2 regions of the Streptomyces sp. STAM6 genome follow, and region 2 is predicted to be linked to the other one. Evidence: riboswitches for the same ligand, from Rfam matches in the RefSeq annotation. Region 2 holds a riboswitch; the other holds the start of a gene.
The links. A riboswitch is a leader RNA that binds a small molecule or an ion and turns the genes downstream of it on or off. The one in region 2 is predicted to bind glycine.
Positions count from the first base shown of each region.

Region 1: linked by a shared signal. The riboswitch ahead of gcvP (aminomethyl-transferring glycine dehydrogenase) and the one ahead of gcvT (glycine cleavage system aminomethyltransferase GcvT) in region 2 are both predicted to bind glycine.

Region 1 covers NZ_JBUEFZ010000009.1:198,943-213,137, reverse strand. The annotation lists gene ACY34K_RS14515 (DUF881 domain-containing protein) at 1-103, shown strand, start outside; gene ACY34K_RS14510 (FHA domain-containing protein) at 186-1,118, shown strand; gene ftsR (transcriptional regulator FtsR) at 1,136-1,885, shown strand; gene ACY34K_RS14500 (bifunctional nuclease family protein) at 1,939-2,412, shown strand; gene ACY34K_RS14495 (MerR family transcriptional regulator) at 2,612-3,232, shown strand; gene ACY34K_RS14490 (DNA polymerase IV) at 3,287-4,873, shown strand; gene ACY34K_RS14485 (PRC-barrel domain-containing protein) at 4,783-5,178, opposite strand; glycine riboswitch at 5,290-5,389, shown strand; gene gcvP (aminomethyl-transferring glycine dehydrogenase) at 5,565-8,450, shown strand; gene ACY34K_RS14475 (DUF5999 family protein) at 8,532-8,738, opposite strand; gene ACY34K_RS14470 (hypothetical protein) at 8,988-9,581, opposite strand; gene ACY34K_RS14465 (glutamate--cysteine ligase) at 10,063-11,571, shown strand; gene ACY34K_RS14460 (substrate-binding domain-containing protein) at 11,601-13,352, opposite strand; gene ACY34K_RS14455 (CPBP family intramembrane glutamic endopeptidase) at 13,468-14,195, shown strand, end outside.
Region 2 covers NZ_JBUEFZ010000003.1:367,511-381,705, reverse strand. The annotation lists gene ACY34K_RS06450 (ABC transporter ATP-binding protein) at 1-1,007, opposite strand, end outside; gene ACY34K_RS06445 (ABC transporter permease) at 1,004-2,002, opposite strand; gene ACY34K_RS06440 (ABC transporter substrate-binding protein) at 2,126-3,901, opposite strand; gene ACY34K_RS06435 (ABC transporter permease) at 3,964-4,968, opposite strand; gene ACY34K_RS06430 (enhanced serine sensitivity protein SseB C-terminal domain-containing protein) at 5,398-6,186, opposite strand; gene ACY34K_RS06425 (enhanced serine sensitivity protein SseB) at 6,279-7,019, opposite strand; gene ACY34K_RS06420 (AAA family ATPase) at 7,083-7,745, opposite strand; glycine riboswitch at 7,939-8,032, shown strand; gene gcvT (glycine cleavage system aminomethyltransferase GcvT) at 8,188-9,303, shown strand; gene gcvH (glycine cleavage system protein GcvH) at 9,377-9,754, shown strand; gene glyA (serine hydroxymethyltransferase) at 9,765-11,024, shown strand; gene ACY34K_RS06400 (L-serine ammonia-lyase) at 11,197-12,564, shown strand; gene ACY34K_RS06395 (CopD family protein) at 12,551-13,513, opposite strand; gene ACY34K_RS06390 (EF-hand domain-containing protein) at 13,578-13,793, opposite strand; gene ACY34K_RS06385 (YncE family protein) at 13,965-14,195, opposite strand, start outside.

The DNA of each region.
Region 1 (14,195 bases), on a different contig from region 2:
GAAGGAGCAGGCCACGGCCACGGTGACGCGGTCCCAGAAGATCGTCGTGGACGCCTTGCGACCGGTGAAGCGGCCTGACTACGCTCGGTCGTCGTCGCAGTGAGGCGGGGGCGCATGGGGGTCGCGCGACAAGGGCAGGAGGTTGCGGGGGGTCGGCGCATCAGGAGCTTGGTGCGTGGTGGAAACTGTCCGGAGGATACGGACGTTGTGAGGGTGTCCGGGTCGGCAGGTGTGTTCATTCAGGGTTCGTCCTGCCCCACGGGCGGGTCTGTTTCGTTCAAGGGGAATCGCCCGTGAAGTTGTTTGCGAAGTTGTTCGGCAAGAGCGCACGCGAGGACGGCAGCAATGCCAGGCATCGCGCGCCGCGCCATGGCCAGGGTGAGGAGCAGGGCGGCGAGCGCCCGCTCTTCCGCGACGAAGTCGCCGGTGGTGACATTCCGGGGGGTCAGGGCGCGTCTGTTGACCCTGCCGGTCCCGGCCGCATAGGTTTCGGAGAACCATCAACCTCGAGTACGGGTGGAGAGTTTGCTCCGGACCCGTATGCGACCAGCGCCCACGCGGGCCAGCCGCGGCAGGAGGATTCGTCCATGCCGGTTTGTACGAGGTGCGGGCACCGTAACGCCGAGGCCAGTCGGTTCTGCTCCAACTGCGGCGCCCCGCTGCGTGCGGGCGTTCCCGCGGAGCGGGCGTCCGAGACGACGTCGACGATCTCGATCTCGGGGCTGGAGGCGTACGACTCGGAGGCCACCGGCCAGACCCAGCTGCCGTCGCTGTCGCCCGAGGCACAGGCGGCCGTCGACGCGCTGCCGCTCGGCTCGGCGCTCCTGGTGGTGCGCCGCGGTCCGAACTCGGGCAGCCGCTTCCTGCTCGACAGTGATCTCACGACGGCCGGTCGTCACCCGCAGAGCGACATCTTCCTGGACGACGTGACCGTGTCGCGGCGCCACGTGGAGTTCCGCAGGTCGCCGGACGGCAGCTTCACCGTCTCGGACGTCGGCAGCCTCAACGGCACGTACGTCAACCGGGAGCCGATCGACTCGGTGGTCCTGGCCAACGGCGACGAGGTCCAGATCGGCAAGTACCGGCTGGTCTTCTACGCGAGCCAGCGAGGCGTGTGACCCGGCGGGGAAGGCCCATGCGAACCACGACGGGCGGTGTCGGACACGGCACCGCCGGCGGGGCCGTCCAGTTGGTGAGCATCGGGACGGTGCTCAGCCAGCTCCGTGAGGAGTTCCCCGAAGTCACGATCTCCAAGATCCGGTTCCTGGAGGCCGAGGGGCTCGTGGAGCCGCAGAGGACGGCCTCCGGGTACCGGAAGTTCAGTCCCCAGGACGTGGAGCGCCTGGCGCAGATCCTGCGGATGCAGCGAGACCACTATCTGCCGCTGAAGGTCATCCGCGAGCATCTGGACGCGCTCGCGCGCGGTGAGCAGGTGCGGCTGCCCGCACCGGGCGGCGGGGCGCAGCGCGAGCTGCTGGACGGCACTCCGTGGGACGCCGAGCAGGACCGCCCCACGGCGGCCCGGGTGGGCCGGGCGGAACTGCTGGCGGCCGCGGAGGTCGGCGAGGACGAACTCGCCGAGTGGGAGTCCTACGGGCTGATCGCGCCCGCGGCGGACGGTGGGTACGACGCCGAGGCCGTGACCGTCGCCAAGCTGGTCGCGGATCTGGGCAGATTCGGGCTGGAACCGCGCCATCTGAGGGCCGTGAAAGCCGCCGCCGACCGGGAGGCCGGGCTGGTCGAACAGGTGGTCGCGCCACTGCGCCGGCACCGTAATCCGCAGACCAGGGCCCATGCCGAGGCGACCGCGAAGGAACTCGCGGAACTGTCCGTGCGGCTGCACGCGGCGCTGGTGCAGACGGCCCTCGGTATCCGCTTGTACTGATCTTGAGAGAGCCCGACTATCCAAACAGGTCCGGCACGTCCTAGGGTTGCAATGTGAACGAGCTCGATGTTGTCGGTGTCCGGGTGGAAATGCCCTCCAACCAGCCGATCGTGCTCCTGCGTGAAGTGGGAGGCGATCGGTACCTCCCCATCTGGATCGGTCCGGGGGAGGCGACCGCCATCGCCTTCGCTCAGCAGGGCATGGCGCCCGCCCGGCCGCTCACCCACGATCTCTTCAAGGACGTGCTCGAGGCCGTCGGCCAGGAGCTGACCGAGGTCCGGATCACGGACCTGCGCGAAGGGGTCTTCTACGCGGAGCTGGTCTTCGCCAGCGGTGTCGAGGTGAGCGCCAGGCCTTCCGACGCCATAGCGCTGGCCTTGCGTACCGGCACCCCGATCTTCGGCAGTGACGGGGTGCTCGACGACGCCGGAATCGCCATTCCCGACGAGCAGGAGGACGAGGTGGAGAAGTTCCGCGAGTTCCTCGACCAGATCTCGCCCGAGGACTTCGGCACCAACAGTCAGTGAGACCGCCGGCTTCGCCGGCCCGTGGGAACCTTGCCGCCATGGGGTGCTGTCAGCGCATTCGAGTAGCCTTTCCCGGCATTGGGATACGGGAAACCACTCTCAGGGTGATTATCACTCGGCGTGCCGAGTGTGGCGATCGTTGACGCACCCCGAGTGACTGCCTACCGTCGGGATGGCAGGTCAAGGACGGAGGGTCGGCGTGATGAACAGCGGCGACGGTGCGACTGGGGGTACCCCCGGACGGAGTCTGGGGCAGAGCGGGCCGTTTCCGCTTCACGGAACCGTGGCCGGCCCGGCTCACGAAGGCACGGATGACCCGGCCGCCGACACCATCGGATACCGGGGGCCAACCGCGTGCGCGGCGGCGGGAATCACCTATCGGCAGCTCGACTACTGGGCGCGCACCGGGCTGGTCGAGCCGAGCGTGCGGCCCGCTTACGGCTCGGGGACGCAGCGGCTGTACAGCTTTCGCGACGTCGTCGTCCTGAAGATCGTCAAGCGGTTCCTGGACACCGGGGTCGCGCTGCAGAACATCCGGGCCGCCGTCCAGCATCTGCGGGCGCGTGGCTTCCGCGACCTGGAGCGCATGACGCTGATGAGCGACGGGGCCACCGTCTACGAGTGTTCGTCGCCCCACGAGGTCGTCGATCTGCTCCAGGGCGGTCAGGGCGTGTTCGGGATCGCCGTCGGGGTGGTGTGGCGCGATGTGGAGGCCGCGCTGTCGCAGCTGCACGGGGAGCGCGTCGACACCGGCGAGACGCTGGTCGGCCACAATCCGTCGGACGAGCTGGCGCGGCGCAGGCGCGACAGGGCCGTCTGAGGCCGGTCCCCCGGGGCGGGCCGATTGTCAGTGGCGTGAGGCAGCATCGGTGATGTGAGAGCCGCGCCGACGATCCTGCATCTGGACATGGATGCCTTCTTCGCCGCCGCCGAGCAGGCGGCGAAGCCCAGTCTGCGCGGGAAACCGGTGGTGGTGGGCGGACTGGGGCCCCGCGGGGTCGTCGCCACCGCGTCGTACGAGGCGAGACGCTTCGGGGTGCACTCGGCGATGCCGATGGCGCAGGCGCGCCGGCTGGCGCCGAACGCCGCGTATCTCGTGCCGCGGTTCTCGCTCTACCGGGCGGTCAGCGAGCAGGTCATGGAGTTGCTGGGGCGGCTGTCCCCGCTGGTCGAGCCGCTGAGCCTGGACGAGGCCTTCGTGGACCTGGAAGCGGGGGGCGCGGCCCATGACTCGGCCACGGCACGGGATGCCGGTGAGCGGCTGCGCAGGGACATTCTCGGGGCCACCGGGCTGACCGGCTCCGTCGGCCTCGCCGGCTCGAAGATGCTGGCGAAGATCGCGTCCGAGCAGGCCAAGCCGGACGGTCTCCTGCTGATCGAGCCGGGCACCGAGCGGGAGCTGCTCGCGCCGATGCCCGTGCGCATCCTGCCGGGCGTGGGGCCGGCGACCGGTGAGCATCTGCGGAGGGCCGGCATGACGACGGTCGCGGACCTCGTGGCGGCGGGCGAGGACGAGCTGGTCCGGCTGCTGGGGAAGTCGCACGGAGGATCGCTGTACCTGATGGCGATGGGGTACGACGACCGGCCCGTGGTCGCCGAGCGGGACGCGAAGTCGGTGTCCGTCGAGGACACCTTCGATGTCGACCTGCACGACCGGACGCGGGTGCGGCTGGAGGTGGAGCGGCTCGCCGACCGGTGCGTGGGGCGGCTGCGCGCCGCCGGGCGGTCGGGCCGGACGGTGGTGCTGAAGGTCCGGCGGTACGACTTCTCGACACTGACGAGGTCCGAGACGCTGCGCGGCCCGACCGACGACCCCGCGGTGGTGAGGGAGGCGGCCGGGCGCCTGCTGGAGGCGGTGGACACCACCGGCGGGGTGCGGCTGCTGGGCGTCGGTGTCACGGGCCTCGCGGACTACACCCAGGAGGACTTGTTCGCCCAGGCGGCCGCCGGAGCCGCGGAGGCCGCCACGGCCGCGGAAGCCGCGAGTGCTTCCCGGTCCGCCGGCGCACCGGACGCGGCGGAGGTGCCGGAGATGCCGGGCGGAGGCGACCGGGGCGGCCCGGTGACGGCCGCTCCGGGCACGCCGGGAGCTGTGGCTGAGGGGGCCGCAGGGGCCTCCGCGCCCGGCGGGGCGGCAGGCGCGGACGTACGGGAGGCGAGCCTGGGTTCGGAGCGGCGGTGGCCGGCCGGGCACGACGTGTGGCACACCGTGTACGGGGCGGGGTGGGTTCAGGGCAGCGGCGTGGGGCGGGTGACCGTGCGGTTCGAGGAGCCCGGGTCGGCACCGGGCCGGGTGCGGACGTTCTGGACCGACGACCCGGACCTGGAGCTGTCGGATCCTCTGCCGCTGGTGCCCGGTGGCCCGACGGGTCAGTCGTCCTGGCCGGCCAGCTTGCCGAAATCGCGGTCGGAGGACGGCGGCGCCGAGTCCTCCGGACGGGAGGGCAGGTCGATGCCGTAGTGGTGGTAGAGCTGCAGCTCCTGCTCGGGCGAGAGGTGGCGCCCCACGCCGAAGTCGGGCGCGTCCTTGATCAGCGCGCGGTCGAACGGCACGTGCAGCCCGTCGTCGGCGACTTCGCTCGGCTCCAGGGGGACGAAAGCGTCGCGGCTGAACAGCCCCGTGCGCACGGCCGCCCACTCCGGTACGCCCGTCGCGTCGTCCAGATACACCTCGTCGACGGTCCCGATCTTGTGGCCGTTGCGGTCGAAGGTCTTGCGCCCGATCAGGCTGCGCGGATCGATGTCGGTCTGCACGGTCCCTCCAATTGCTCGCAACGCTCGCAACCGTTCTCTGAACACTACGAAAGTGCACAACGGTGACGTCGGCCACTCGAGGGAACAGGCACCGACCTCGCTGGTAGGCTGGCTAGCGGCTGCTGACCCCGTGCGGGAGAGTCCTCCGGAGAAACCTTTCGGAGGCGCCGAAGGAGCAAATCCTCCCCGGAATCTCTCAGGCACCCCGTACCGCACGGACGAGGTCACTCTGGAAAGCAGAGCGGGCGTCGGACGGCATCCGCTCTCACCGACGGTGAAAGCCGGGTCGCCGCATCGCGCCCGGTGAAGCTCTCAGGTTGAGATGACAGAGGGGGAGGCCGTCCGGGCACCCGCGCCGTGGTGCCCCTCGTAGGTCGTGACGACCAGGAGGCCTCCGCATGACCGCCAACCGCACCCCGCTCTCCCAGCTGGAGCGAGGCACCCCCTTCGAGCAGCGCCACATCGGACCCGACGCCGAAGCCCGTGCCAAGATGCTCGCCCAGGTCGGCTACGGATCGCTCGACGAGCTCACCGACGCCGCGGTCCCGGACGTCATCAAGAGCGCCGAGGCGCTCGGGCTGCCGGACGCCCGCACCGAGGCCGAGGTGCTCGCCGAGCTCCGGTCGCTCGCCGACCGCAACCAGGTCGTGGCGCCGATGATCGGCCTCGGCTACTACGGCACCTTCACGCCTCCGGTCATCCTGCGCAACGTCATGGAGAACCCGGCCTGGTACACCGCGTACACGCCGTACCAGCCGGAGATCTCCCAGGGGCGCCTGGAGGCGCTGCTGAACTTCCAGACCGTGGTCGCCGATCTCACGGGGCTGCCCACCTCCGGAGCCTCCCTGCTCGACGAGGGCACCGCGGCCGCCGAGGCGATGTCGCTCGCCCGCCGGGTCGGCAAGGTCAAGGGCGGTGTCTTCCTGGTCGACGCCGACGCCCTGCCGCAGACCATCGCCGTGATCGAGACCCGCGCCGAGCCGACCGGGGTCGAGGTCGTCGTCGCCGACCTCAGCGAGGGCATCCCGGCCGAGGTCGCCGAGCGCGGTGTCTTCGGCGTGCTGATCCAGTACCCGGGCGCCTCCGGTGCCGTACGGGACATCAAGCCGGTCATCGACCGCGCCCACGAGCTCGGTGCCGTCGTCACCGTCGCCGCCGACCTGCTGGCCCTGACCCTGCTCGTCTCGCCCGGCGAGCTCGGCGCCGACATCGCCGTCGGCACCACCCAGCGCTTCGGTGTCCCGATGGGCTTCGGCGGTCCGCACGCCGGCTACATGGCCGTGCGTGAGAAGTTCGCCCGCAGCCTGCCCGGCCGTCTCGTCGGCGTCTCCGTCGACGCCGACGGCAACAAGGCCTACCGCCTCGCCCTGCAGACCCGCGAGCAGCACATCCGCCGTGAGAAGGCCACCAGCAACATCTGTACCGCTCAGGTGCTGCTCGCCGTCATGGCCGGGATGTACGCCGTGTACCACGGCCCCGAGGGCCTGAAGGGCATCGCGCAGCGCACGCACCGGTACGCCACGATCCTCGCCGAGGGCCTGCGCGCCGGCGGCGTCGAGGTCGTCACCGGGACGTTCTTCGACACCGTCACCGTCCGCGTGCCGGGCAAGGCCGCCGAGGTCGTGGCCGCCGCCCGCGAGGGCGGCGTCAACCTCCGCCTGGTGGACGCCGACCACGTCTCCGCCGCCTGCGACGAGACCACCGGCCGCGCCCAGCTCGCCGCCGTGTGGGACGCCTTCGGGGTCCGTGGCGACATCGACGCCCTGGACGCCGCCACCGAGGACGTGCTGCCCGCGGCGCTCCTGCGCAGCGACGTGTACCTCACGCACCCCGTCTTCCACGCGCACCGGTCCGAGACCGCGATGCTGCGCTACCTGCGCCGGCTCGCCGACCGCGACTACGCGCTGGACCGCGGCATGATCCCGCTCGGCTCCTGCACGATGAAGCTGAACGCGACCACCGAGATGGAGCCGGTCACCTGGCCGGAGTTCGGACAGATCCACCCCTTCGCGCCGGTCGACCAGGCGCAGGGCTATCTGACCCTGATCCGTGAGCTGGAGGAGCGCCTCGCCGAGGTCACCGGCTACGACAAGGTGTCGATCCAGCCCAACGCCGGCTCCCAGGGTGAGCTCGCGGGCCTGCTGGCGGTCCGCGCCTACCACCGCGCCAACGGCGACTCGCAGCGCACCGTATGCCTCATCCCGTCGTCCGCGCACGGCACCAACGCCGCCAGCGCCGTGATGGCCGGCATGAAGGTCGTCGTCGTCAAGACCGCCGACGACGGCGAGATCGACGTCGAGGACCTGCGCGCGAAGATCGAGCAGTACCGCGACGAGCTGTCGGTGCTGATGATCACCTACCCGTCGACGCACGGCGTCTTCGAGGAGCACGTCGCGGACATCTGCGCCCAGGTGCACGACGCCGGCGGCCAGGTGTACGTGGACGGCGCCAACCTCAACGCGCTGGTGGGCCTCGCCGAGCCGGGCAAGTTCGGCGGCGACGTCTCGCACCTGAACCTGCACAAGACGTTCTGCATCCCGCACGGCGGCGGCGGCCCCGGCGTCGGTCCGGTCGCTGTGCGCGAGCACCTCGCGCCGTACCTGCCGAACCACCCGCTGCAGCCGAGCGCCGGCCCGGAGACGGGCGTCGGCCCCATTTCGGCCGCGCCGTGGGGCTCCGCCGGCATCCTGCCCATCTCCTGGGCGTACGTCCGGCTGATGGGCGGCGAGGGCCTCAAGCGCGCGACGCAGGTCGCCGTGCTCGCCGCGAACTACATCGCCAAGCGCCTTGAGCCGCACTACCCGGTGCTGTACACCGGACCGGCCGGCCTCGTCGCGCACGAGTGCATCGTCGACCTCCGCCCGATCTCCAAGGCGACCGGCGTCAGCGTCGACGACATCGCCAAGCGCCTGATCGACTACGGCTTCCACGCGCCGACGATGTCGTTCCCGGTGGCCGGCACGCTGATGATCGAGCCCACCGAGAGCGAGGATCTCACCGAGATCGACCGGTTCTGCGACACGATGATCGCGATCCGGGCCGAGATCGAGAAGGTCGCGTCGGGCGAGTGGCCCGCCGAGGACAACCCGCTGCGCAACGCCCCGCACACGGCGGCCGCGCTCGGCGGCGAGTGGCAGCACCCGTACAGCCGTGAGGAGGCGGTCTTCCCGGCCGGCGTCGCGGCCGCGGACAAGTACTGGCCGCCGGTGCGCCGGATCGACGGTGCCTTCGGCGACCGCAACCTGGTCTGCTCCTGCCCGCCGCTGGACGAGTACGACAACTGAACGACGTGACGAGGGGCCGGTACGGAAGCGATCCGTACCGGCCCCTCGCCGTGCGTGCTGTCGTGCCCGCGCCTCGGCGCCTCAGGCGGCGGTCATCACCTGTGCGGTGCTGAGCGGCCGGTGCGGCGCGATGATCTGCCCGTCCGGCAGCAGCTCGCCGGTGTCCTCGAAGAGGAGAACGCCGTTGCACAGCAGGCTCCAGCCCTGTTCCGGGTGGTGCGCCATCAGGCGGGCGGCCTCCCGGTCGGCGGAGTCGGCTGTCGGGCAGGCTGGCTGGTGCTGGCACATGGGTGGGTTCTTTCGCTGCGGTGTGGTGTCTGTCCTGCGGCTCGATGCGGTGCTCATGGCCGCCCCCCGTTTGAGTCGGTGGTCCGTTCCAAGTGTTGCCCTACGGGAGTGAATCCGCAGGGATTTCGCTGCAGCGGTTCCTACTGCTTAATGACGTATCACTCGCGAGGATGGTTCAGCTCAACCGCACTGTCCCTTCGGGTGGTTCGGAGTGGCCCCAGTGGGCTAGTCCGAACGGGCGGGGCCGGGTCAGGCCGTTGACTCGAGCAGCGGCGCCGGTGTGAGCCGCAGGGTCATGACGGGAAGCAGCTCGGCGACCCGGTGCGGCCGGTGGGACGCGATCCCGGGCGGCGCCGGCGCGAGGGGCACCAGCAGGTCGGCCGGGTCCGGCGTGCCGGTGGCCGGATCCGCCTCGATGTCACCGTGCAGCCACAGCGTCAGCATGTACAGGTCGGGCACGGACAGCAGACGGGCCTGGTAGCGCGACTGGAGCGCCTCGGCCTGCCGCAGGGCGCGTTCCGTGGAGGCGATGTAGGGGCCTTCGAAGAAGTGTGAGAAGGACCAGCCGTCCGCGGTGAGCCTGGTGTCCGCGGCGGCGACGGAGCGGTCGCCGGCCCGGATCAGGAACCGCCAGCCGGCGAGCCGGGTACGGGGTGTGCCGTCGGACGGGACGATCGGGTCGCGCATGTCGAGGACGTGAACGGGCAGGGGCAGTTCAGGGCTGAGCGGTCCCTGGACGGACCGCAGTGCGGGGGTATGGGCCTCGCGGACGGCGGCGGAGCCGAGTGCGACGAGCACGCTGCGCAGGGCGGGCGCGGGGGCCTGGGAGACATGGAGCGGCATGGTGGGTCGCCTCTCACTCAAGAGACAGGGTGATGCGAGGGAAGGTGCGGACGGCACTGTCAGCGGCGGGGCCAGAGGGGGGTCGAGGGCCATTGGCCGGGCGCCGACTCTCTGCCTCGTTCGCGGAGTTTATACCTCGCGTGTTCACGCGATGTTTCCACTAGCCGTCGCCGGCATTGCCGGCAAGGCGGTATCAGGTCCTTGTTATGCGGCGTATCTGCGGATTTCCCGGGAACACGAGGCGGTGGCCTCGGACGTCGTCCAGGGCGCGGTCGGCTGAATCCCGTCGGCGTTTACGCCCGATCCGGCCGCTGGTAACTGCGCGCTGCCTCATGCCGCCGGAATGTGCCGACGGCCGACCTACCAAGCCTACCCGTCACACGGTCTTCGTGGGGGCGTTACAGATCAGTTCGACTGGGCATTATCGACCGTGACGCGAGCGCCGATGCCGCGTGCTGCCCACTGGAGGAGGGACCCTTCGATGGGGGAGAAGGTCGTGGCAGGCGGGTCCGACCTGTCCGATCGGCAGAAGTACCGCAGGAAGCTCCACGAGTGCCTCGCGGCGCTGGGGAGGCTGCTTGCGGAGAAGCGGTTCGATCGCCCCAGGAATCTCATGGGGCTGGAGATCGAACTGAATCTTGCCGGGGCCGACGGCATGCCCAGGATGCTGAATGACGAGGTACTGAGGCGCATCGCCAGTCCGGATTTCCAGACCGAACTGGGAATGTTCAACCTCGAAGTCAATATTGATCCGCACCGGCTCGGTGGGCATGTCTTCGCCCGGCTCGCCGAGGAGCTGCGCACCTCCCTGGGATATGCCCACCGCAAAGCCAGGGAAGTGGATGCCGGGATTGTGATGATCGGAATTCTTCCGACACTCACCCAGCAGGACCTGGTGCCCGGCGTCCTCTCCGACGTCGATCGGTACGCGCTGCTCAACGATCAGGTGGTCGCCGCCCGCGGCGAGAACTTCACCCTCGACATCGAGGGACCCGAGCACCTGCTGTGCACGGCCGACTCGATAGCGCCCGAATCGGCCTGCACCTCACTGCAACTGCACCTCCAGGTCACGCCGGCCCGCTTCCCCGATGTGTGGAACGCCGCGCAGGCCGTCGCCGCGGTGCAGATCGCCGTCGGCGCCAACGCGCCGTTCCTGTTCGGCAGGGAGCTGTGGCGCGAGTCGCGGCCTCCGCTGTTCCAGCAGGCCACGGACACCCGGCCGCCCGAGCTCACCGCCCAGGGCGTACGGCCGCGCACCTGGTTCGGCGAGCGGTGGGTCGACTCCGCCTATGAGCTCTTCGAGGAGAACGTCAGGTTCTTCCCCGCCCTGCTGCCCATCTGCGACGAGGAGGAGCCGCTGCGGGTCCTCGACGAGGGAGGCGTACCGACCCTGCAGGAACTGGTCCTGCACAACGGCACGGTCTACCGCTGGAACCGTCCGGTGTACGGACTGGTGGACGGCGTGCCGCATCTGCGGGTGGAGAACCGGGTGCTGCCCGCCGGCCCCACCGTGGAGGACGTGCTGGCCAACGCCGCCTTCTACTACGGTCTGGTCCGGGCGCTCGCCGAGGACGCCAGGCCGGTGTGGAAGCGGCTGTCGTTCGCCGAGGCCGCCGGCAACTTCGACACGGCCTGCCGCCACGGGATCGACGCCGAACTGCGCTGGCCCCGGCCCGGCCGCGGCGGGATCACCCTGGTGCCGGCGGTGAAGCTGGTACGGGACGAACTGCTGCCGCTCGCCGCCGCGGGCCTCGACGCGTGGGGCATCGAGCGGGCCGACCGCGACCGCTATCTCGGCATCATCGAGGCCCGCTGCAGGCGGCGGATGAACGGCGCGTCCTGGCAGGTCGACACCTACCACCGGGCGCGGGAGGCCGGGCTGGAGCGTGAGGCAGCCCTGGCGGCCACCACCCGCCGCTACACCGAGCTGATGCACCAGGGCGAGCCGGTGCACACCTGGCCGGTGGGGTTCCCGGCGCGGACCGGGTGAGGGGCGCCCACGGCGGGCCGCGCGGCCGCTCAGCTCTCGCCGGGTGTGGTCGGAGGGGACGTCTGGCCGACCGCCATGATCGCTCTGAGGATCACGGCCTGGATCTCGGCGGGGTCGCTCACCCGGTAGGCGGCCCCGCCCGTGGTCCGGGCGATCCGGTCGAGCTCCTCACGGTCGGTGTCCGGACCGATGGCGATGGCGATCAGCGGCACGGGACGTTCCGGGTCGGTGCGTTTCCTCAGCTCCTCGACCAGCGCGTCGCGCGAGATGCTGAACCGGTCCTGGTTCGAGCCGTCGGTGAGGACGACGACCGCGTTGAACTTGCCCTGCGCGTAGCCCGCGACCCCGGCCCGGCAGGCGGCCAGCACCGTGTCGTACAGCCCGGTGGCGCCCTCCGGCACCGGTTCGAGGTCCTCGAACGCCTTCGTCAGCCGGGCCCGCTGGGTGGGTCCGCCCTCCACCGTGGCGCCCAGCCGCGCCGTCGGCACCAGTTGGCGGTAGTCGCGGGGGCCGTCGAGCCCGGTCGCGAAGTCCCACAGCCCGATCTCGTCCTCGGCCGTGAACTGCCCGAGGGCCTCCACCAAGGACGCCTTGGTGACGTCCATGCGGGACCGGTCCCGGCCGGGCACCGGCGTCGCCATGGAGCCGGAGGCGTCCACGACGGTCGTGAGCCGGGCCCTTTGCACGGTGATGGTCCACATGCCGAGCGTCTCCTGGAGCAGCTCGGCGGGGACGGGCGTGCGGTCCGGCGAGGCGTACGGCTGCGGCGCCATCCCGCCGGCCGTCCTCACCAGGTCGCCCGGCACGGGGGAGTCCGGTGTCCGGAAGCCGTGCTTCGTCAGCGTGCGCAGCGCGTCCGGCTCGCTCATCAGCGTCATGAACCGCATGGCCGCACGGCTCACGTCGACCGACAACGCGTCGTCGTCGACGAGGTGGTACGGGTAGTCGAGCAGTGGGGCGCCGTCCACCGGATACAGGAGACGCAGGTCCCGGCCGCCTCTGGGGGCGGAGTTGTGGGTGAAGGCGGCCTGCTCGGAGAGGAACACCGCTTCGTTGTGGTCCGCGAGGGTGCCGACGACCGTGGTGTCGCCGTCGGAGGTGCGCTGTGAGAGCAGCTTCGCGGTCGCGGCGATCCGCGCCTCGCCCGCCGCGCCGTCCTTGCGCGCGGAGTCGGTGATCTGGCCCAGGGCGAGCAGGGCGGTGGCGCTGCGGGCCGGGTCGGCCGCGCCCAGACGCAGCCGTCTTTCCCCCGTCGCCTCCGCCGCGATCCGGTCCCACGAGTACCTCGTACGGGGCCAGCCCAGCCCTTTGGCCGAGCCGGGCCCCGTGGCCAGGACCACCGGGCTCGCCGCGACGCTGCCCGCCGAGGTGAGCGGGGTCCCGTTCCCCGTGCCCTCCGCGCGCTCGGTCCAGATCGCCGAGTCGGGGATCCAGACGTCGTAGTCCGGTTTCATCGAGCCCTTGGACAGCGTGCCCGCGACCGTGTGGTTCTCCCGGGCCTCGACCCGTACGTCGAGACAGTTCCCGTCGGAGGTGACGTGGGCGGAGCGGGCCCGCTCGGCGATCTCGCGCACGGCCGGGGCGATGTCGGGGGAGGCGACCACCCCGAGACGTACCGCGGCGTTCTCGCAGGAGGCGGCGGAGGTGAGCAGTCCGCTGCGCGCCGCGAGTCCGGTACCCGCCGCCACGCCCAGCACGACCAGGGTCGCGACGGCGATGGTGCGCCGGTGCGAGCGCGGGACGGCCGCCCCGCCTCCCTCCGACCCGCGGTCTTCGGGCAAGCTGTGACGTCCCACCTCGTCCCCCGGTCTGTCGCGCACGATTCTCGTACTCGCATTCGAGACCCTAGCGGCGTCGGGGCCGGGATGGGACGGGATTGCTGAACTGGAGGCAGGTGTGCAGGCAGAGGCGGGACGAGTGGCCGATTCCCTTCCCCCGGACGGCAGTTGGCGTCGGACCTTGCGGTCCGAGCTGCTGCTCGTCCTGGCGTTGTCGCTGGGGGCGAGCGCGGTCGCCTCACTGATCCGGTTCATCGGGGCCCTGACACGGCCGGGGGGTCTGAAGGAGCAGGCGGCGCGGCTCAACACCTCGATCGTCCCCGACCGGCCGTGGCTCGACCTGGCGTGGCAGTTGTTCGGTATCGCCACGGCACTGGTACCGGTCGCCCTGGTGGCGCACCTGCTGATGAGAGAGGGGGCCGGGCTCCGGGCGATCGGTTTCGACCGGAGCCGGCCCTGGTCGGACCTGGGGCGCGGAGTGCTGGTCGCGGCGGGCATCGGCAGTGCCGGGCTCGCGTTCTACTTCGTGGCGCGGGAAGCCGGGTTCAACCTGACGGTGGTGCCCGAGTCCCTGCCGGGCGTCTGGTGGAAGTACCCGGTGCTGGTCCTGTCGGCGCTGCAGAACTCCGTACTGGAGGAGGTCATCGTCGTCGGTTATCTGCTCCGCAGACTCGGCCAGCTGGGCTGGACACCGATGGCCGCGCTCGTCGCGAGTTCAGTGCTGCGCGGCTCGTACCACCTGTATCAGGGGGTCGGCGGGTTCATCGGCAACATGGTGATGGGCGCGGTCTTCGTGCTGCTGTACCGGCGGTGGGGGCGGGTGGGGCCGCTGGTGGCGGCGCACGC
Region 2 (14,195 bases):
AGCTCGGGCCGCACCGTGCGGGTGAGGTTGTCCTTGGGCACGTCCGCGTACGCGCAGCGCGGGTTGAACGCACACCCGGACGGGATGTTGATCAGCGACGGCGGGGAGCCCTTGACCGGGATGAGCCGCTCGGTCTGCTCACGGTCGAGGCGTGGCATGGAGCCCAGCAGTCCCCAGGTGTAGGGGTGCCGCGGCTCGTAGAACACCTTCTCCGCGGGCCCGCGCTCCACGCACCGGCCGCCGTACATCACCAGCAGGTCGTCGGCCAGCTCGGCGACGACGCCCAGGTCGTGGGTGATGATGATGACGGCGGATCCGAACTCCTTCTGCAGGTCCCGGATCAGGTCGAGGATCTGGGCCTGCACGGTCACGTCGAGCGCGGTGGTCGGCTCGTCCGCGATGAGCAGTTCGGGGTTGTTGACCAGCGCCATGGCGATCATCGCGCGCTGCCGCATACCGCCGGAGAACTCGTGCGGGTAGTTGTCCACCCGCTTGTCGGGCTGCGGGATGCCGACCCGGTCGAGCATCTCGATCGCCCGGCGGCGCGCGGTCTTCTTGTCCACGTCGTGGTGGATCCGGTACGCCTCCACGATCTGCTTGCCGATCGTGAAGTACGGGTGCAGCGCGGACAGCGGGTCCTGGAAGATCATCGCCATCTCCCGGCCGCGCAGCTCGCGCACCTTGTCCGGGTCGGCGGAGAGGAGTTCCTGCCCGTCGAGCCAGATCTCGCCGGAGATCCGCGCCTTGCGCTTGCCGTACTGGCCGGCGGTGTGCAGGCCCATGATGCCGAGCGACGTCACCGACTTGCCGGAGCCGGACTCGCCGACGATGCCGAGGGTCTTGCCCTTCTCCAGCGTGAAGCTCAGCCCGTCGACGGACTTCACCAGGCCGTCGTCGGTGGGGAAGTGCACCTTGAGGTCGCGTACGTCCAGGAACGCGGTGGGTGCGGCCGAGCCGGTGGACACCGGCTCGCCGACCGCGCTTCCGGTTTTGCCGAGGTCTGTCATGCGAGCCTCACTCGGGGGTCGATCGCGGCGTACAGGATGTCCACGACGAGGTTCGCGACGATCACCGCGAGGGAGGTGATGAGGGTGACGCCGACGATCACCGGCAGGTCGCGCTCACTGATCGCCTTGAGCACTGCCTGGCCGAGGCCGGGGAGACTGAAGGCGGTCTCGGTGAGGATCGCGCCGCCGATCAGGGCGCCCAGGTCCATGCCGAGCATGGTGAGGATCGGGGTCATGGTCGAGCGCATGGCGTGCTTCCCGATCACGACGGGCTCCTTGAGGCCCTTGGCGCGGGCGGTGCGGATGTAGTCCTCGCCCATCACCTCCAGCATCGTGGCCCTGGTGATGCGCGCGTACATCGCCGCGTACAGGAAGGCGAGGGTCACCCAGGGCAGCAGCATGCCCTGGAACCAGCCGCCGAGGCTTTCCTCCACCGGTACGTACTGGCCGTCGATCAGGCCCAGTCCGTAGTCGAAGATCGCCAGGGAGAGCAGCGCGGTGAAGTAGATCGGCAGCGAGACGCCCGAGAGGGCGACCATCATCACCGAGCGGTCCCACAGGGAGCCCCGCTTGAGGGCGGACAGGACACCGGCCGTGACACCGGCCAGCAGCCACAGCACGGCCGCACCGAGGGCGAGCGAGAGCGTCACCGGCAGGCGGTCGGTGAGCACCGGCCAGATGGCCTGCTCGCTCCGGAAGGAGTAGCCGAAGCACGGCGCCGCGCAGTGCGTGACGTCGCCGCCGGCCGCGTAGGTCCGGCCCACGAAGAGGCCCTTGAAGAACTCGAAGGCCTGGACGTACACCGGCTCGCCGAGCTGCAGCTTCTGCCGGACGGCCTCGACGGCCGCGGCGTCGGACTGCTTGCCGACGTACATCGTGGCCGGGTCGACGCCGGTCCACTGGGGGACGAGGAAGAAGATGCCGAAGACCACCAGGATGATGACCACCAGCATCACTGCGACGGCGAACAGCCGCCTGATGAGGTATGCGAGCACTGCTCTCGGCCCGGCGGTGCGGGCCGCGGGCCGCCGGAGGTCTTCCGGGGCCCGCGGCCGGTTCACACCGCTCCGGCCTTCACCTGCCTTTCGTACCGTGTGGCGGGTGTGCCGGTTGGCGGATTACTTCAGACCGAGGCTGATGAAGTCGTACATGCCGCTGTACGCGTCCGTCGTGTAGACGTTGGTCAGTTCGGGCGAACGCCAGTTGACGAACTTCTCGAAGACGAAGGGCAGGTAGTGCGCGCCCTCCATGACCTTGTGGTTGATGTCCTTGGCGATCTGGTCCTTCTTGGCGGCGTCCAGCTCCACCACGAACTCGTCGAACAGCTTGTCGATCGCCGGGTTCTTGATCATGCCGAAGTTGTTGTTACCGCTGTCGAGGATGTACTTGCTGTCCCACAGCGGCTGGCCGTAGCCCTGCACGGACGGGAAGTCCGCGCCCCAGCCCATGATGATGATGCCGTAGTTCTTGCTCTTGACGACCGACGGGTTGCCGATGATGCCGGAGGTCTGCGAGCCGTCGTACTTGTCGATGTCGACCTCGATGCCGATCTTCTTCAGCGACGCCTGCATCGACTCGGCGGTGGCGACCTCGACCGGCTTGTTGTTGCGGACCGCGATGGTGGTCTTGAAGCCGTTCGGCTTGCCGCAGGCCTTCAGCGCGGCCTTCGCCTTGGCGACGTCGGCGGCACCGTCGTTCGCGGTGAGGTTCCACGGGTCGTACGACTGGCCCTCGGAGCCCGGCACGGTCGGCGGGAGCATGTTGGTGCCGATGTCACCACCGGCGACCGGGCCGCCGCGCGCGGTCTGCAGCGACTTGTGGTCGGAGCCGTAGATCACGGCCTTGCGGCACTCGATGTTGTCGAACGGCGCGACCGTCTGCGGGAAGACCGCGTAACGGATGTAGCCGGAGACCGGGTTGTCCAGGTTGCCCTTGTGCTCCTTCAGCGCCTTGATACGGCCCTGCGGGGACATGCCGGTCTGGTTGATGTCGAGGTGGTAGTCGCCGTTGATCAGACGGTTGTCCATGTCGTCGGCGTTGGTGAAGAACGTGACGGTGATCTTGTCCGGCAGCGCCTTGCGGACCGGGTCCGAGGACTGCTTCCAGTTCTCGTTGCGCACCAGCGTCAGCGACTTGTTCGGCGTGTACGACTGGAACTTGTACGGGCCGGAGGAGAACGGCTTGAGGCCGTACTTCGACTTGGTGTCCTTGTCCTGGCGCACCGGCGACGACGAGGTGAGGGCGAGGATCTCCTCGAAGTCGCTGTTGGGCGACGGGAGCTTGAAGACGATGGTCTTCGCGTCCGGCGTCTCGATGGCCTTCAGGCCCAGCTTGTCCTTGGAGGTGTCCTTGTAGGGACCCGGGTACTCCTTCTTCGGGTCCAGGATGTCGCGCAGGTAGACCGGGCCGCCGGACAGCACGTCCTGCGCCCACTGGCGCTCGATGCCGTACTTGATGTCCTGGGAGGTGATCGGCTTGCCGTCCTCCCAGGTGATCCCGTCCCGCAGGGTGTAGGTGTAGGTCTTGCCGTCGGCGGAGATCTTGGCCCGCGCGGTCGCGAGGTCCGGGGTGAGTTCGGTGCCGGCCTTGCCGGGCTCCGTCTTGCTGGTCACCAGCTGACGGCTGTAGAAGCGCATGAAGTTCCAGGCGAAGCCGTAGTAGCCGCGCGTGGTGTCCCACGAGTCGGCGTCCTGCGCTCCGGCGAACTTCAGCGTGCCGCCCTTCTTGGTGGAGGCACTGGCGACCTTGTTGTTGGCGGCGTCGAAGCCCGCCGATCCGCCCTTGCCCTTGCTGTCGCCGCCGCCGCCGCATGCTGCTGTCGACAGCAGCGCCGCGACCACGGCAGCAGCTGCCACGGCCTGCTTGCGCCGCCCTGGGGTGCGTTGGGTAGTCACGTTCTCGGATCCTCCGTCTGTGATACGGCCTGCGGAAAACAGGTCCCTGGGGGTACGGCAGTTCAGCGCGAGCCCTTCGGGTCGAGCGCATCGCGTACGCCGTCGCCGAAGAGGTTGAAGGAGAGCACGGTGATGAAGATGGCCAGGCCCGGGATCACCATGTAGGTGGGGTCCGAGTCGTAGTAGGCCACCGCGGAGGAGAGCATGTCTCCCCACGAGGCGGTGGGGGGTTTGACGCCCACGCCCAGGAAGCTGAGCGCCGCCTCCGTGAGGATGTTCGTGGGGATCATCATCGTGGTGTAGACGATGATCGGTGCGACGAGATTGGGCAGCAGTTCCTTCACCAGGATGTAGAACCGCCCGGCCCCGAGACTGCGGGCCGCCTCCACGTACTCCCGCTCGCGCAGCGAGAGCGTCTGGCCGCGGACCACGCGTCCGATGTACGGCCAGCCGAAGAAGCCGATCACGAGGATCATCACCATCACGCGGACGCCGGTCCCCTCCAGACCGAGCAGCTGGTTCGGCATGACCGAGACCAGCGCGATGATGAAGAGCAGCTGCGGGAAGGAGAGCAGCATGTCCATCACGCGGCTGATGGCCGCGTCCACCCAGCCGCCGAAGAAGCCGGCGAGGATGCCGAGGACGGTGCCGAGCACGACGGCGACCACCGCGGACAGGAAGCCGACCAGCAGGGAGATCTGGGCGCCGTAGACGATGCGGGCGAAGACGTCGCGACCGTTGACCGGTTCGACGCCCAGCCAGTGTTCCCCGCTCATACCGCCGAAGGAGCCGATGGGTGTGGAGAAGAGCGGGTCGATCAGGTCTTCGTGGTGTTCGTTGGGCGACTGGCCGACCAGTCCCGTGATCACGGGCGCCAGGGCGGCGACGATGATCAGGAAGAGCACCACCGCGCCGCCGGCCAGGGCCAGTTTGTCGCGTTTGAGGCGCTCCCAGGCGATGCGTCCCGGAGAGCGGCCCTGCACTTTCTTCCCCTCGGAGACGCCCGCCGCTTCCGCGGCAGCGCTCGGGGCCGCTTCCGCGGTGGGCTCGTGCAATGGTGCCGTCATCGTGGCAAGGACCCCTCTCAACCGGCGGTGGCCGGCCCGCACTTGCCGCTTGTAGCGGCGTGTTCAGTCCGTCGTACTCATTCGCACGCAGGGGCGAACCCGCCCCTTGGAGCGGGAGTCTTCAACGCTGCCGTGATCTGTCACCAGACCTGGCAAGGAAAGGATGCGTAAACGTGATGCTGTCTGGGAGGTTCCGTTATCCGAACGGCCGTGAACGCGTCTCGGACACGGTGCAGTTGGTTTCAAGAGGTACGGGCGCAGAAGTGCCGTACTTGTCTCACCAGGTGACATCAGACCGGACATGCGGGCCGTAACGCGTCGAGGGCGGCCAAAGGCCGCCCTCGACGCGTGTGTCGGTGGTTGTTCCGGTGTTGGTTTCCGGCCGTTGGTTCCGGGTGTCGCGTGACCGGTCCCGGTCCCGGAGTCCCGTCAGTGCGGTACGCCGTGCGCGGGCGGGTAGCCGTACCCACCGGCGGGGGCGGCGGCCGTGGCGTGTGCCTCGCGGTCGTAGAAGGGGCGGCTGTTGGCCCGCAGCCACATCGTGACCGGGTCGAAGTCGTCGGACATCGCGACCGTGGAGACGGGCAGCCCGTCGGGGACGGCGGCGATGGACTGCTGCATCATGGCGCGCACTGAGTCGACCGAGGACTGGCTGGTGTCGTACAGGTCCAGACCGATGGCGAGATAGGGCGTGCCGAGCGCCGGCTGGACCCAGGCGCGGCGCAGGGAGCGCACCGCGGGGGTGCGGTGGGCGTTCTGCGTGAGCAGGGCGTAGAACTGCGGGATCTGGATGGCCGGCTCGGACAGCCGCAGCGGTCCGGCGGGCATGCGGTCCAGGCCGGTGGCGATACGGCGCAGATCCGGCCACGGGATGCCGACACCGCCGCCCGGGGCGTGCGGATTGAGCCAGATGCCCCAGCGGTCCGGGTAGAGCGCGCGGGCGATGTCGAGGCCGCCGACGACCTCGTGCGCGCGGTTCCAGCCGGAGACGGCCAGTTCCTGGGCGGAGGTGACACACGGGGCGTACCCGAGGCCGTCGACCTCCATGTTCCCGTACTGGGCGTCGGGCGCGCCGGCCCGGCCGTGCCAGAGCAGCATCCAGATCTGGCCGTCGGCGAGGGCCTGCAGCAGTGCCTCGTAGGCGTCATAGCGCCCGGGCGTCACCTGCCGCAGCATGTGTTCGACCTGTCCGGCCGCCGCGGTGCCTGACGCGCTCACCCTGGGTCCCGCCCCTCTTCCGTCCACCGGACCAGCTTAAGTGGCCGTGCTGTCACTGGCTTGACGTCCGCTTGACGGCGGTCGCCGTTCGTTTATCCGTGCGTACGCCGGTAGAAGGGCCGGACCTTCTCCAGCATCCAGTCACCCACCGGGTCCTGCGCTATGTCGAGCAGCACCAGGTTGACCGGCCAGGGGACCCGCACCCGGCCCAGTGCGCGGCCGAGCGCGTCCATGGGCACGTTACGGTCGGCGCCCTCGAAGGACGAAAGCTGGACACCGATGAACAGCGCCGGCTGCCCGCCCTCGACGCTCGCGAGGGCGCGACGGGCGGTGAGGACGGTGCCGGCGGCCTCGAACTCGGCGCCCGCCGCCGCCAGGAAGTCGACCGGGTCCTCCTGCCAGTCCGGCTCGAACAGCCGGACGCGTCCGCCGGAGGCGGGCCCGTCCAGCGGGGTGCGGCCGGCCCGGCACAGCTCGGCGACGGCGGGCGGCGGCAGGGGCACACCGACGGCGCCGCCCGGGTTCACGGCGATGCCCAGCTGGGGCGGCAGGCCGCGGGCGAACTCCACGGCCGGGGCGACGGTGTACGCCATCCGGTCACCGACGCAGGCGCGGAACTGCTGCTCGGAGCTGAACACCGGGACGTACGGCAGGCCGTCGATCTCCAGCGTCGGCAGGTCCAGGTTCGGGCTGTCCGGGCCACCGCCGTTGGGCAGCGGCACCCAGACCCGACTGCGGCCCAGCACCTCGACGAGCCGGCCTCCGGCCGCGGGGTTGCCGAGCGAGGCGGCCAGCACCTCTTCGAGCTCATTGCCCGGCCATGCAGTGTCCACTGGTGTCCCTCGCCCTTTCCCGCCACGCAGCGCCCCGGATGCCTGTGGCAAAACCCTAAGGGTTCACGGGAAGCCGATGCGCGTCAGGGCGCCGGCCGCCGGCCGGTCGAGGAGCGTCGCGGAGGCGCAGCCGCGGGGCAGGGCGCCCTTCTCGGCGTCGCGCACCAGCCGGCCCACGGCCCTGCGGTGCCGGGCGAAGGCGTATCCGGACACTCCGCGGCCCCGCTCGCGCTGCCCCTCCCGGGCCGTCCCCGGGGTGACGTCCAGCAGCACCAGGTGCAGGGCGCTGCCCCGGCGGCGGGCCTCGCGGGCGAGCCAGCGGCGCACCCAGGCCTGGGTGCCGCAGTCGTGGACGACGACGCTCTTCCCGGAGCGCAGGGCGCGGCGCAGGCCCGCGTAGTGGGCGACCCGGACGAGGGGGCGGTAGACCGCGTACGGCAGGAAGCGGGGCATCTTGCGCTCCCAGCGCTCGCGGGCGTCCTGGGAGTCGATCCCCCGCCCGGGGGCCGCGCGGGCGATGAGTGTGGACTTGCCGCTGCCGGGCAGTCCGGAGACGACCACGAGGTCACCGGCGGCGAAGGAGAGCGCGCGGGGGCACCGTCCGGCCCGGTCGCGCAGGTCACGCAGGACGGGGGCGGCCGCGGCGGCGCGGCCGCGCGCGGGCAGCCCCGGCCGGGCGGGCACTCCCGCGGTCGTCGCGTACACACCGGTGCGCTGCAACGTCATGGCTTCTCCCCCATGCTCGGGCCCGGTCCGGAAGGCGGCCCCTCGGGTCGGCTAATCCGACCCTTGCCCATGAAGTGTAAAGAAAGGGTAATGAGGCACAAGCGATTTGCCGATGTGGAGCCGCGTGCAATGATGTGCGCGCCACGTGCAGCACAGTCGTACGACGTGCGTACACAACCTCATACCGGCCGCTTGAATCCGCGCGGGAGAGTTCCGGGGTCAGCCCCGGGCGCCGAAGGAGCAAGTTCCTCCCTTGAATCTCTCAGGCCCCGTACCGCGTGGATGAGGCAGATCTGAAAAGTGAGCCGCCCCGGTGGCTCCACCCAAGGTGCAAGCCGAGGCCCGTCCAGGGGACGACGCCGCGGCGAACCTCTCAGGTTCCGATGACAGATGGGGAGGATTGTCCTCGCCAGCCATGTCCTGGGACCCGGGAGCCACATCCATGAGCACTGCCCCCCGTCTGACCGCCCTCGATGCCGTGCATCGTGCGCTGGGCGCGACCATGACCGACTTCGCGGGCTGGGACATGCCGCTTCGGTACGGGAGCGAGCGCGACGAGCACAATGCCGTTCGCACGAAGGCCGGACTTTTTGACCTCTCCCACATGGGTGAGATCACCGTCACCGGTCCGCAGGCATCGAAGCTGCTCGATTTCGCGCTCGTCGGAAACATCGGTTCGGTCGGTGTCGGCCGCGCCCGCTACACGATGATCTGCCGCGCCGACGGCGGCATCCTGGACGACCTGATCGTGTACCGGCTCCAGGAGCAGGAGTACATGGTCGTCGCCAACGCCTCGAACGCCCAGATCGTGCTGGACGCGCTCACCGAGCGCGCCGCCGGGTTCGACGCCGTCGTGCGTGACGACCGCGACGCGTACGCGCTGATCGCCGTGCAGGGCCCCGAGTCCCCCGGCATCATGAAGTCGCTGACCGACGCGGACCTGGACGGGCTGAAGTACTACGCGGGCCTGCCCGGCACCGTGGCCGGTGTCCCGGCCCTGATCGCCCGCACCGGTTACACCGGCGAGGACGGCTTCGAGCTGTTCGTGGAGCCGCGGCATGCCGAGAAGCTGTGGCAGGCGCTGACCGAGGCCGGCGCCCCCGCGGGGCTCATCCCCTGCGGCCTGTCCTGCCGCGACACGCTGCGCCTGGAGGCGGGCATGCCGCTGTACGGGCACGAGCTGACCACCTCCCTGACCCCCTTCGACGCGGGCCTCGGCCGGGTGGTGAAGTTCGAGAAGGAGGGCGACTTCGTCGGCCGCGAGGCGCTGGCCGCCGCCGCGGAGCGGGCCGAGTCCGCCCCGCCGCGCAAGCTGGTCGGCCTGATCGCCGAGGGCCGCCGGGTGCCGCGCGCCGGCATGCCGGTGGTCGCCGGCGGCGAGGTGATCGGCGAGGTCACCTCCGGTGCCCCGTCCCCGACGCTCGGCAAGCCGGTCGCCATGGCCTATGTGGACGCGGCGCACGCCGCGCCCGGCACCTCCGGCGTGGGCGTCGACATCCGCGGTACCCATGAGCCGTACGAGGTCGTGGCGCTCCCCTTCTACAAGCGCCAGAAGTGACAGCGTCCTACGTGACCCCCCGCACCACCGCCCCGTTCACCAGCACTCCCCCGCGTACAGGAGAATTCAGGTCATGAGCAACCCTCAGCAGCTGCGCTACAGCAAGGAGCACGAGTGGCTGTCGACCGCCGAGGACGGCGTGTCGACGGTCGGCATCACGGAGCACGCGGCCAACGCCCTCGGCGACGTCGTGTACGTCCAGCTCCCGGCGGTGGGCGACACCGTGACCGCGGGCGAGACCTGCGGTGAGCTGGAGTCGACCAAGTCCGTCAGCGACCTGTACTCCCCGGTCACCGGCGAGGTCGTCGATGCGAACCAGGACGTCGTGGACGACCCGTCGCTGGTGAACTCCGCCCCCTTCGAGGGCGGCTGGCTGTTCAAGGTCCGTGTCGCGGAGGAGCCGAAGGACCTGCTCTCCGCCGACGAGTACACCGAGTTCTCCGGCTCTTAAGGACTTCCCGATGTCGCTTCTGAACACCTCCCTCCACGAGCTGGACCCGGACGTCGCCGCCGCTGTCGACGCCGAGCTCCACCGTCAGCAGTCCACCCTCGAAATGATCGCCTCGGAGAACTTCGCTCCGGTCGCGGTCATGGAGGCCCAGGGCTCGGTCCTCACCAACAAGTACGCCGAGGGCTACCCCGGCCGCCGCTACTACGGCGGCTGTGAGCACGTCGACGTGGTCGAGCAGATCGCGATCGACCGCATCAAGGAGCTCTTCGGGGCCGAGCACGCCAACGTCCAGCCGCACTCCGGTGCGCAGGCCAACGCCGCCGCGATGTTCGCGCTGCTGAAGCCGGGCGACACGATCATGGGTCTGAACCTCGCCCACGGCGGTCACCTGACCCACGGCATGAAGATCAACTTCTCCGGCAAGCTCTACAACGTCGTCGCGTACCACGTCGACGACGCGACGGGCCAGGTCGACATGGCCGAGGTCGAGCGCCTCGCCAAGGAGTCCAAGCCGAAGCTGATCGTGGCCGGCTGGTCCGCCTACCCCCGTCAGCTGGACTTCGCCGCCTTCCGCCGCATCGCGGACGAGGTCGGCGCCTACCTGATGGTCGACATGGCCCACTTCGCGGGCCTGGTCGCGGCGGGTCTGCACCCGAACCCGGTCCCGTACGCCCACGTCGTGACCACCACCACGCACAAGACCCTGGGCGGTCCGCGCGGTGGCGTGATCCTCTCGACGGCCGAGCTCGCCAAGAAGATCAACTCCGCGGTCTTCCCCGGTCAGCAGGGCGGTCCGCTGGAGCACGTGATCGCCGCCAAGGCGGTCTCCTTCAAGGTCGCGGCCTCCGAGGAGTTCAAGGAGCGCCAGCAGCGCACCCTGGACGGCGCCCGCATCCTGGCCGAGCGCCTGGTCAAGGACGACGTCAAGGAGCACGGCGTCTCGGTCCTGTCCGGCGGCACGGACGTGCACCTGGTCCTGGTCGACCTGCGCAACAGCGAGCTGGACGGCCAGCAGGCCGAGGACCGGCTCCACGAGGTCGGCATCACGGTCAACCGCAACGCGATCCCGAACGACCCGCGGCCCCCGATGGTCACCTCGGGCCTGCGCATCGGTACGCCGGCCCTGGCCACGCGCGGTTTCCAGGCGGAGGACTTCCGCGAGGTCGCCGACATCATCGCCGAGGCGCTGAAGCCGTCGTACGACGCCGAGGCGCTCCGGGGCCGGGTCTCGGCCCTCGCCGCGAAGCACCCGCTTTACCCTGGTCTGTAACCTGTTCGTCGTACTGCGGACACCTTCGCCCGTTACGTACGTTACAGACCGAACCGCGGGGCACCGCGCACACTGACCAGTGAGTGCGGTGCCCCGTCTCTTGCCCCACCCCCGCGTTGCCCCCTGCACCACCCCGGCAGACAGCGACGTCTACCAACCAAGGAGTCCCCCCGTGGCCATCTCGGTCTTCGACCTGTTCTCGATCGGCATCGGCCCGTCCAGCTCCCACACGGTCGGCCCCATGCGGGCGGCCCGGATGTTCGCGCGCCGCCTGAAGAACGAGGGGCTGCTGGCGCCGACCACGTCCATACGGGCCGAGCTGTACGGCTCGCTGGGCGCGACCGGCCACGGCCACGGCACCCCCAAGGCCGTCCTGCTGGGCCTGGAGGGCGACTCGCCCCGCACGGTCGACGTCGAGACCGCCGACGACAAGGTCGAGCGGATCAGGACCGAGGGCCGCATCAGTCTGCTCGGCGTCCACGAGATCGGCTTCGACTTCGACAAGGACCTGGTCCTGCACCGCCGCAAGGCGCTGCCGTACCACGCCAACGGCATGACCCTGTGGGCGTACGACGCCGAGGGCGCCACCCTGCTGGAGAAGACCTACTACTCGGTCGGCGGCGGCTTCGTCGTGGACGAGGACGCGGTCGGCGAGGACCGGATCAAGCTCGACGACACCGTGCTGAAGTACCCCTTCCGCACCGGTGACGAGCTGCTGCGCCTCGCGAAGGAGAGCGGCCTGTCGATCTCCGCGATGATGCTGGAGAACGAGAAGGCCTGGCGCACCGAGGAGGAGATCCGCGAGGGCCTGCTGGACATCTGGCGGGTCATGCAGGCCTGCGTCTCCCGCGGAATGTCCCGCGAGGGCATCCTGCCCGGCGGCCTGAAGGTCCGCCGCCGCGCCGCGAACACCGCCCGCAAGCTGCGCTCCGAGGGCGACCCGCAGGCGCTGGCCATGGAGTGGATCACGCTCTACGCGATGGCCGTGAACGAGGAGAACGCCGCGGGCGGCCGCGTCGTCACCGCACCGACGAACGGCGCCGCGGGCATCATCCCGGCGGTCCTGCACTACTACATGAACTTCGTGCCCGGCGCCGACGAGGAGGGCGTCGTGCGCTTCCTGCTCGCCGCGGGCGCGATCGGTCTGCTCTTCAAGGAGAACGCCTCGATCTCCGGCGCCGAGGTCGGCTGCCAGGGCGAGGTCGGCTCGGCCTGCTCGATGGCGGCCGGCGCGCTCGCCGAGGTCCTCGGCGGCTCCCCCGAGCAGGTGGAGAACGCCGCCGAGATCGGCATGGAGCACAACCTGGGCCTGACCTGCGACCCCGTCGGCGGCCTGGTGCAGATCCCGTGCATCGAGCGCAACGGCATGGCGGCGGTCAAGGCCGTCACGGCGGCACGGATGGCGATGCGCGGCGACGGCAGCCACAAGGTCTCCCTCGACAAGGTCATCAAGACCATGAAGGACACCGGCGCGGACATGTCGGTGAAGTACAAGGAGACCGCGCGCGGCGGTCTCGCGGTGAACATCATCGAATGCTGAGGCTCGTACTGAGCCAGTGGGGGTCGGGCACCACGGTCAGGATCGCCGAGACCAGGACGACCCCCGCGAGGGCGCCCAGCTCGATCCGGGCGGGGCGTTCCGCGTCATCGCCCCGCCGCATGCGCCGCCGGGCGGTCAGGGCGAACGCGCTCACCACGGCCACCAGGGCCAGTTTGGCGATCAGCACCCGGCCGTAGGCGGAGTCGACCACGACGTCGGCCGGGAGGCGGCGGAGCGTGGAGCAGATGCCGGTGGCGGCGAGCGCGGCGTACAGCCAGGCCGCGAGCCGGGCGTAGCGCAGCAGGACGTCCCGGCCGCCGCCGCGCAGTCGCATCGTACGCAGCACGTACAGCAGCCCGCCCGCCCACAGCGACGCGGCCGTCAGATGGACGACGGTGAGGGCGATGCCTATCTCGGGGGTGTACGGCTCGGGGTGGGCGCGCAGCGCCTCCGCGGCGATCACCAGGCCCAGCGGGGCGAGCGCCCAGCCGGGGCGTCCCAGCGCGGGGCAGGCGGCCGCCAGGGCGAAGCCGTTGGCGATGGCCAGCAGCAGTGCGCCGTCCCGCGTGCCGTAGGTGGTGGTGAGGTCCAGATCGCTGACGCGGGCCAGCAGCACGATCTGTCCGCCCGCCGCGGCCGCCCCGGCGAGCGCGGCGGGCAGCGCGACGGAACGGGGCAGCGGTCCGCGGCCGGCGAGCCTGGCGCCGGCCAGTTCGCCCAGGTGCACGGCGAGGGCGGCGAAGACGGCGGCCCGCAGGGCGGTGGTGGGGCCGGCCGCGGGTATGCGGAGTTCTCCGGTGCCGTGGCCGGCCGCGGCGGCGCCGAGCAGGGCGACGCCCACTGCGGCCAGCGCGGCGACCGCGAGCAGGACGGCGTGCCGGGGGCGCGGCGCCCGCCGCGGGGGTGTCCGCGCACGGTCGGGGCCGGTGGCGGGGCCGGGGAGCGTCACCGGGCGGTCCTCCTGGAACGGCGGCGCCGCCCGTGTCCCGGGCGGCGCCGTCCTGGTGCGTGGGTCAGGCCTTGTTGAGGTGCGCCCAGAACTCGTCGAAGGTCAGCCGGCCGTCGCCGTTGCTGTCCTTGGCCTTGATGACGGCCTCCGCGACCGGCTCGGTGACATGGAAGTCGCCCAGCTGCGCCATGGCGCTCTTGTACTCGGCGGCCGTGATGAAACCGTCCCCGTCCGCGTCGAACCGCTCGAATGCCTTGCGCGCCGACTCGATGTCCGCCACAGGTCCACCCCTTCTTGGTGCATAACTGACGGCGGTCAGATTATCGGCCGCTCCGGACGGCCGGTTCCGGGGGCCACGGACTGGGGCCGGACCGGCGACGGCGGGGGCCGGCGGAAGAGGGGCGGGGGTGCCGCCCGTCTCACCGGGCGCGGGCCGGAAGACGGGCGGGGGTCACCGGAAGACGCCGGTGTGGCCGAGGGAGTACCGGCCCGGCTGCGGGTAGACCGCGAGACCGTGCGGGCCGCTGCCCACGGGGATGCGGGCCAGCTGTTTGCCGGTCGTCGTGTCGATCGCGTACACCTCGGCGTCGTAGCGCCCGGACAGCCACAGCACCTTGCCGTCGGCGGAGACGCCGCCCATGTCGGGGGAGCCGCCGTCCGGCAGCCACCACTTCTTGGTGAG